2 regions of the Psychrobacillus sp. NPDC093200 genome follow, and region 1 is predicted to be linked to the other one. Evidence: riboswitches for the same ligand, from Rfam matches in the RefSeq annotation. Region 1 holds a riboswitch; the other holds the start of a gene.
What was found. A riboswitch is a leader RNA that binds a small molecule or an ion and turns the genes downstream of it on or off. The one in region 1 is predicted to bind S-adenosylmethionine.
Positions count from the first base shown of each region.

Region 2: it holds a riboswitch for S-adenosylmethionine, as region 1 does, so the genes downstream of both, ACQKNZ_RS01935 (methionine biosynthesis PLP-dependent protein) here and metK (methionine adenosyltransferase) in region 1, are expected to answer to the same signal.

Region 1 is NZ_JBNNVC010000002.1:15,883-20,362, reverse strand. It holds gene ACQKNZ_RS07730 (gamma carbonic anhydrase family protein) at 62-577, shown strand; gene metK (methionine adenosyltransferase) at 825-2,021, opposite strand; SAM riboswitch class I at 2,212-2,328, opposite strand; gene pckA (phosphoenolpyruvate carboxykinase (ATP)) at 2,547-4,133, shown strand; gene ACQKNZ_RS07715 (hypothetical protein) at 4,410-4,480, opposite strand, start outside.
Region 2 is NZ_JBNNVC010000001.1:395,216-399,695, reverse strand. It holds gene ACQKNZ_RS01945 (ABC transporter permease subunit) at 1-605, opposite strand, end outside; gene ACQKNZ_RS01940 (dipeptide ABC transporter ATP-binding protein) at 851-2,593, shown strand; SAM riboswitch class I at 2,663-2,767, shown strand; gene ACQKNZ_RS01935 (methionine biosynthesis PLP-dependent protein) at 2,937-4,055, shown strand; gene metC (cystathionine beta-lyase) at 4,064-4,480, shown strand, end outside.

The DNA of each region.
Region 1 (4,480 bases):
TTCTTTCGATTTGTTTGATAGGATTAATTATACTCTAGAAAAACAAAGGAGCGTGTCTATTTTGATTTATCCATACAAAGATAAGAAACCTTCGATTGATGCATCTGCCTATATTGCTGATTATGTCACAATCACAGGTGATGTTACAATCGGTCCAGAGACTACAATTTGGTTTAATACGGTAATAAGAGGGGACGTTGCCCCTACTATAATAGGAAGCAAAGTTAGTATTCAAGATTTAAGTTGCCTTCATCAAAGCCCAAATAATCCACTCATAATTGAAGATGAGGTAACTGTTGGCCACCAGGTTACATTACATAGCTGTACTATACGTAAAGGCGCATTAATAGGCATGGGGTCCATTATTTTAGATGGTGCAGAAATTGGCGAAGGAGCATTTATTGGAGCTGGTAGTCTTGTCCCTCAAGGGAAAAAAATCCCGCCTAATACTTTAGCATTCGGTAGTCCAGCTAAGATTATACGTGAATTGAATGACGAAGATAAAAAAGATGTCCAACGAATTATTCATGAATATGCTGAAAAAGGACAGTACTATAAATCCATCAAACCCTTATAGAAAGGTCGATTTTAAAATAGAATAAATTAGAATTAAGAAACACCTAATTTTAAAATTTTTATAAATTTGACTCCGGTTATTTTTATACAATAATCCATTAAGAGTAAATAGATCCATTTATTTGGTCAGCCTATTTACCGTTAAGCTGTATAATTGTTTGAAAAAAACAAAAGGTATTAAGAGGTTAGCCTCTTAATACCTTTTTTCTTTAGGCGAGGCATTCCAATAGAAGGAAGTCTCTGATTTCTTAAATACCCGCTTTTTGCTTTAATTGCTCTGCCTTGTCGGTTTTTTCCCATGGAGCATCGATGTCAGTACGTCCGAAATGTCCGTAAGCTGCCGTTTGCTTGTAAATTGGGCGACGAAGGTCTAGCATTTTAATAATTCCAGCTGGACGAAGGTCAAATAGATCACGGATATATGATACTAAATCCGCCTCTGCTACTTTTCCTGTACCAAATGTATCGATTGCGATAGAAACTGGTTGTGCTACACCGATTGCATACGCTAGTTGTACCTCACAGCGATCTGCAAGACCAGCAGCAACAATATTTTTTGCTACATAACGAGCGGCATAAGCTGCAGAACGGTCTACTTTTGTTGGATCTTTACCAGAGAAAGCTCCTCCTCCATGGCGAGCATAACCTCCGTATGTATCAACAATAATTTTACGTCCAGTTAGTCCAGCATCACCTTGAGGACCACCAATAACAAATCGTCCCGTCGGGTTAATAAAGTATTTCGTTTCCTCTGTTATTAAATCAGTAGGTACTACCGGTTTTATAACATGCTCTTTTAAATCTCTTTGGATTTGTTCTAAAGTTATTTCTGGGTGATGTTGTGTAGAAATAACAATCGTATCAATATGAACAGGGTTGTTATTTTCATCATATTCAACTGTTACCTGTGTTTTACCGTCTGGTCGTAAGTAGTCTAAAGTTTCATCCTTGCGAACCTGTGCTAAGCGACGGGCAAGTTTGTGAGCTAGACTGATTGGTAGTGGCATTAGCTCTGGAGTTTCATTACATGCGTAACCAAACATTAACCCTTGGTCTCCTGCTCCAATAGCCTCGATATCTGAATCAGTCATCGCACCTTCTCTAGCCTCTAGCGCTTGGTCTACACCCATTGCAATATCAGCGGATTGCTCATCAATCGCAGTTAAAACTGCTGAAGTTTCAGAGTCAAAGCCGTATTTAGCACGTGTATAACCAATTTCTTGGATAGTCGAACGTACAACTTTAGGTATGTCTACATATGTAGAAGTTGTTATTTCTCCTGCAACTAACACTAAACCTGTAGTAACGGTTGTTTCACAAGCAACTCGTGCATTAGGGTCTTCCGTTAAAATTGCATCTAATATAGCATCAGAAATTTGGTCACAAATTTTATCTGGATGCCCTTCTGTTACTGACTCCGATGTAAATAATCGACGTTGTGTCAAAAGATTCCCTCCTATATCCTGCGAGATTTCTCTCAGGAATTGATACGGTACTCATTCCCATGTCAAGCCAATAGTAAACTTGAAGCTGCTTCGGACTTGGCACACAAGGATTTAGGGCGATGTAAAATAAAAAAACCTTTCACTCACGTAATTACATGAGGAAAGGGATTAATATCATAAACACCTTTCACTCTTATCAATCAAGGGATTTCACCTTGTCTCAGGTTGGGCACCTTTGTAATGATTTTTCAATTACAGGTTGCCGGGTTTCACAGGGCCTGACCCCTCCACCAGCTCGGAATAAGAGTATCCGTTCAATTCACCATCATACGTAAAAATATGTTATAAGTCAACCGATTAAATGTAATTTTTTCTCAAAAACAAAAATTATTCCAATAATGGGCTTCTATTAGTGTAGACTATTTAGTGTAATGTGTTATACTATTTCACATATCAATGAAAAATCCTCTTTATGTTGACTATTTACGTGAAGAGATAAAAATTAAAAAAGGATGGTAATACTAAATGAATTCAATCGATACTGTGAGCGAACTGAACGAATTGTTAGCTGGTAACAACATTAGCCTTCAATTATCAGTACCACAATTGGTGGAAAAAGCTACTTCTAGAGGAGAAGCAGTACTAACTTCAACTGGAGCTGTTAAAGCAGAGACAGGCAAATATACAGGACGTTCTCCACAAGACAAGTATATTGTTGATGAACCTATCTCAAAAGACAAAATCGATTGGGGCTCTGTAAACCAACCTATCTCATCTTCTCATTTTGAAGCATTATATACAAAAGTTATGAACTATTTAAAAGAACAAAATGAACTATTTGTATTCAAAGGATTTGCTGGTGCTGATAAGGATTCACGTCTAAGCATTCAAGTAATAAACGAATATGCTTGGCATAATCTTTTTGCTCACCAACTATTTATTCGTCCTTCTGAAGAAGAATTAGTAGCTCATAAAGCAGACTTTACTGTAATCAGCGCACCAAACTTCAAAGCAGATCCTGCTATTGATGGAACAAATTCAGAGACTTTTATCATTGTATCTATGGAAAAACGTATTGTTTTAATTGGTGGAACAGAATACGCTGGAGAAATGAAAAAATCTATCTTCTCTATTATGAACTATTTATTGCCAGAACAAAATATTTTGCCTATGCACTGCTCTGCTAACGTTGGAGAAAAAGGCGATGTAACATTATTCTTCGGCCTTTCAGGTACAGGTAAAACTACATTATCTGCTGATGCTGGAAGAAAGCTAATCGGTGATGATGAACATGGTTGGTCAGATAACGGTGTATTTAATATTGAAGGTGGCTGCTACGCAAAATGTATCGACCTAACAAGAGAAAATGAACCACAAATCTTTGATGCTATTAAATTTGGTACTGTTTTAGAAAACGTTGTTGTTGACCATACAACACGAGTTGCAGATTATGCAGATAACTCTTTAACAGAAAATACACGTGCAGCTTACCCAATTCAATATATCGATAATATTGTAGATCCATCTGTAGCGGGTCATCCAAATACAATCATCTTCTTAACTGCAGATGCATTTGGCGTGCTACCTCCTATCAGCAAACTTACTAAAGAGCAAGCAATGTATCACTTCTTAAGTGGATTTACGTCTAAATTAGCTGGTACAGAACGTGGAGTTACTTCTCCTCAGCCTGCATTCTCAACATGCTTCGGGTCTCCATTCCTTCCATTGCATGCAACAGTTTATGCAGAAATGCTTGGTAAGAAAATTGACGAGCATGGAGCACAAGTATTCCTAGTGAACACTGGCTGGACTGGTGGAGAATATGGCGTTGGAAGTCGTATGAAGCTTTCTTACACTCGTACAATGGTCCGTGCAGCGATTGAAGGAAAATTAAACGAAGTGGAAACAACAAAAGATGCAGTATTCGGTTTAGATATTCCTACAAGCATCGATGGAGTTCCTTCTGAGGTATTAGTTCCTCGTAACGCATGGGCAGACAAAACTGCTTATGATAAAAAAGCTGCTGAGCTTGCTCAATCTTTCCATGAGAACTTCAAAAAGTTTGGTACCGTATCAGAAGAGATATCTCTTAAAGGCGGTCCAACTGCTTAATCTATATACTTTAAATGGCCGTGAAACTTTTCACGGCCATTTTTTGTTTATTTGCTTAGTGATAATAATAGCTAAGTCGTCTTATTTGTACAGACAAGCAATTATTGAAGCTAGGATATATTTCCTTAGTCACCATAGTAATTGTAAAGTTCACTTCTCCTCCACAAATGACGCTTATGTGGAAAACAAATAATAATCATCCAGCTATCGTCGCATAAAAGAAGGAGGCCATAGACACTAGTCTATCACCTCCTCTCCTATAAATTTAAAAGAATATTACTCCTCAAAGTCGTCGTGATATTCCATGTCAGTAGAAATGGGGAAGATTCCTTTTACCTCTTCTGCTT
Region 2 (4,480 bases), on a different contig from region 1:
AAAAGGTTAGCAGCAGGGTCAAAAGGCGATAAATATAAAATGGTGAACACCAAAACCGAAACGCCTGTTATAACAAAGATACTCATGATCAATCTTTCAAAAATAAATTTACTAAACGCATTACTATAAAGACCCAATAAAATATACATCAGTAAGCCAGGAATAAACGAAACAATTAGAAATGCAGTATTCTCTAATAAACCTAAAAAATATGTTGTATAAGTGAGTGGCTTAGTACCATTTAACTCATGTATTTCATTCATTTCATTGGATACAAGCTTTTCTACTCTATCTTCCACGAGTTTATTTATTTCTACTGTCATTTTTTCTTCATTAATTTTTTCATTAAAAAAGGCATGCTTTCGTTCATACTGCTCCTTAAACTCCTCGTATAGCTCCTCTTTTATCCCCCTTGCCACAAGTGAAGACTTTAGATCGCTATTTAAGGAAGAACTAGGATCCTTCTGCTTTTTTAGGTAAAAAAGTAGAAAGGTTATTATATGAACTGGCAAGCCAAGTAAAAATAATAAGATTCTAAAGAAAGAATGATGTTGTAGTCTTCCATAGGTCAAACTTAGTGCGTTGGAAGAAGATTTTCTTCCCATACCAAATACCCCCTCCCTATATTGTATAAATCCGAGTGGTATAGTATAGTATAGATTCGAACTACTATTAAGTCAACGCAAATAATTTGGTTCTATTAAGCGTAGGGTTAAATGCGCCATAATTGTGCGTGTTTAGTCTTCTTTTTTGTAGAAACCGCTCATATTACTTAAAATATACGCTCTCTACTGAAAGAGCATGAATCATAAATAATAAATTGAAGATTTTAATCAGATAGGTGGTTTTCATGGAAACTATTTTAAAAGTAAAAGATTTACAGATTTCTTTTTTAACAAACGACAATGAATTTGAGGCTGTTCGAGGCGTAAGCTTTGAAGTAAGAAAAGGAGAAACACTTGGCATTGTAGGAGAATCAGGTAGTGGAAAAAGTGTCACTGCCCGCTCCATCATGCGCCTGCTGCCTTCTCCCCCCTCCTTCATGAAAAATGGCTCCATTGAATTTTTAGGAGAATCTCTTGAGACAAAAACCGAAAAGGAAATGGAGAATATTAGAGGAAGAGATATCAGTATGATTTTCCAGGATCCCATGACATCTTTAAACCCTACCATTCGAATTGGCCCACAGATTGCAGAAAGTCTTATCAAGCACCAGCAGCTTTCTAAAAAAGAGGCAAAGAACCAAGCAGTTGAAATCTTGAAGCTAGTAGGCATTAAGAATAGCGAAGAGCGCTACAACCAGTATCCTCACGAATTTTCAGGTGGTATGCGCCAAAGAGTTATGATCGCTATTGCACTTGCCTGCAAGCCAACGCTATTAATAGCAGATGAACCGACAACTGCACTAGACGTTACCATTCAGGCTCAGATTTTGAATTTAATGAAGGATATGCAGCAAAGATTTGGCACCTCCATTATTTTAATCACTCATGATTTGGGTGTAGTTGCAGGTATGTGCGATCGAGTGGCAGTTATGAAAAACGGCGAAATTGTAGAAACCGGGACAACTGAAAAGATATTTGAAAATCCTCAGCATGACTATACAAAAAAATTATTAAATGCACTTCCTCGTTTAGATGAAAGGAAGAAACCCAAGAGACCACCGCTTCGTTCCATTGGTTTAGAAAATGGCAAGCCGTTATTAGAGGTCAAATCTTTGAAGCAGCATTTCCAATTAGGCAAAGGGAATGTGCTGAAGGCCGTTGATGATATCAGCTTCTTCATCAAACCTGGAGAAACCCTTGGACTTGTAGGAGAATCTGGCTCAGGAAAATCAACTACCGGTCGGTCCATTCTTCGGTTACATGAGCCTACGGATGGAGATGTGCTTTATCAGGGAATGGCCATCAACCGTTTGAGTAAAAGTGAATTAAAAACGATGCGACGACATATGCAGATTATCTTTCAGGATCCGTATTCTTCCTTAAATCCTCGTTTAAAGGTGTTAGATATTATCGGCCAGGCATTAGATATTCATCGTTTGAGCAAAAATACAGAGGAAAGAAAACAACGTGTAGAAGAGTTACTAAAAATGGTAGGGTTGGATTCCTCCCATGCCATGCGTTATCCACATGAGTTTTCAGGTGGCCAACGACAACGAATCGGCATTGCCCGAGCACTGGCAGTAGAGCCTGACTTTATAGTCTGTGATGAACCACTATCAGCTTTAGACGTTTCTATACAGGCACAAATTGTAGAACTACTAGAGGATTTACAGCATAGACTAGGTCTAACTTACCTTTTCATCGCACATGATCTATCTATGGTTAAGCATATTAGTGATCGGGTAGCGGTGATGTATGCTGGTAAAATTGTGGAGCTTGCGGAAAGTGAAGAGCTTTATTCTAACCCACAACATCCTTATACAAAATCCCTATTAGCAGCAATCCCTATTCCTGATCCTAAGGTAGAAGCTAAGAAAAAAAGGAAGCTTTTGGAGGAATCAAATGTAGAGGATAGATATCAATTGAAGCAATCTAAGCTTGTGGAAGTTTCCTCCGGTCACTGGGTAGCAATTCCAAATGTGAAATAACTCTTGAATTTAAATTCATCCCATGATAAACTTACTTATCGCTAAATTTTGAAAATTATATATTTTTATTTCTTATCAAGAGAGACGGAGGGATTGGCCCTATGATGTCTCAGCAACCAGCCATTATAGGTGTGGTGCTAAATCCAATAGACATTTTTGTCTTGAAGATAAGAAGAATGACTTCAATCTATATTGGGGGTTCTCTTCTTATGAAGAGAGCCCTCTTTTTATTTGGCAAAATGCTTTTCTATTCTATATTTATCCTGAATTTTTTTATCTTAGAATCTACTTTGTGATTTATTTTCGAAATGTTGAACCTATTAATAATAAGAGGTGAATAACAATGTCCAAAACTCACATTAATACACAATTAGTTCAATTAGGTAATCATTGTGATCCAAAAACTGGAGCAGTTAATCCTCCTATCTATTTATCCACAGCCTATAAACATCATGGTCTTGGCCAATCTACCGGCTATGACTATACTCGAACTAAAAACCCTACACGAGCTATTTTAGAGGAGGGAATAGCCAAGCTAGAGCAAGGCGATACAGGATTTGCCTGTAGTTCGGGAATGGCAGCCATTCAATTGGTCCTTTCCCTTTTCCGTTCAGGTGATGAATTGATTGCCCCAGAGGACTTATATGGAGGTACTTATCGCCTTTTCAATCAATATTCTGACTCCTATAATATTAGGACTATTTATAGTAAATTTACCTCTTACGTAGAGGTGGAATCTCTTATTACCAAAAATACGAAGGCAATCTTTCTTGAAACACCTACTAATCCGTTAATGCAAGAGATTGATATTCAGCTATACGCGGAGTTAGCTAAGAAGCATGAGTTACTTTTAATTGTGGATAATACCTTCTTAACTCCTTTTTTACAGAGGCCAATAGAACTTGGCGCAGACATTGTCATACATAGTGCTACTAAATATATCGGAGGTCACAATGATGTACTGGCTGGGTTGGTTGTATCAAAAGGCGTTAAATTGGGCGAGAAATTACAGGCTAACCATAACGCAGCAGGTGCAGTCCTTTCACCATTTGATTCATGGCTGTTGATACGTGGGTTAAAAACTCTCCATCTAAGAATGAAACAGCATGAAGCAAACGCAAAGAAGTTAGTAAAATTTTTAGAGCAACAGCATTTAATAAAAGATGTTCTCTATGCAGGCAAGGGTGGCATGCTCTCCTTCCGTCTTCAAAGAAGCGAACTGGTAGGTCCTTTTTTAGAAAAGCTAAAGTTAATCATATTTGCTGAAAGTCTTGGTGGTGTGGAAAGCTTCATTACTTACCCTGCCACTCAAACACACGCAGATATACCAGAATCTGAACGAATTGCTCGGGGAGTAGATAATAGTTTATTAAGGTTTTCTGTTGGTATTGAGGAAGCGGAAGATTTAATCAATGACTTAAAGCAAGTATTTGTAGCTTTAGAGAAGGAGGTTATTGTTTAATGGAATCTATTCATCAACAACTTGAAACTAGTTTAATTACTGCTTCAACTCGAGGTGATTATGAAAGAAGAACCGGTGCTGTGAATGTTCCAATCTATTTATCTTCTACCTTCCATCAGGAAAGTTTGGATAGCTTCGGCCCATTTGATTATAGTCGGTCTGGTAATCCAACCAGAGAAGCATTAGAAAAAACCATAGCAGAGCTAGAGGGTGGTACGCGAGGATTTGCTTTCGCTTCTGGTCTGGCAGCGATATCAACCTCTTTAATGCTGTTATCTGCCGGAGACCATATAATCATGACGGAGGACGTTTATGGTGGCACCTTTCGCTTTGTGACCGAGGTTTTACCTCGCTTTGGTATAGAGCATTCTTTTGTTAACCTTTCTAATTTAGATGCTGTTGAGCAGGCAATTCAGTCCAATACC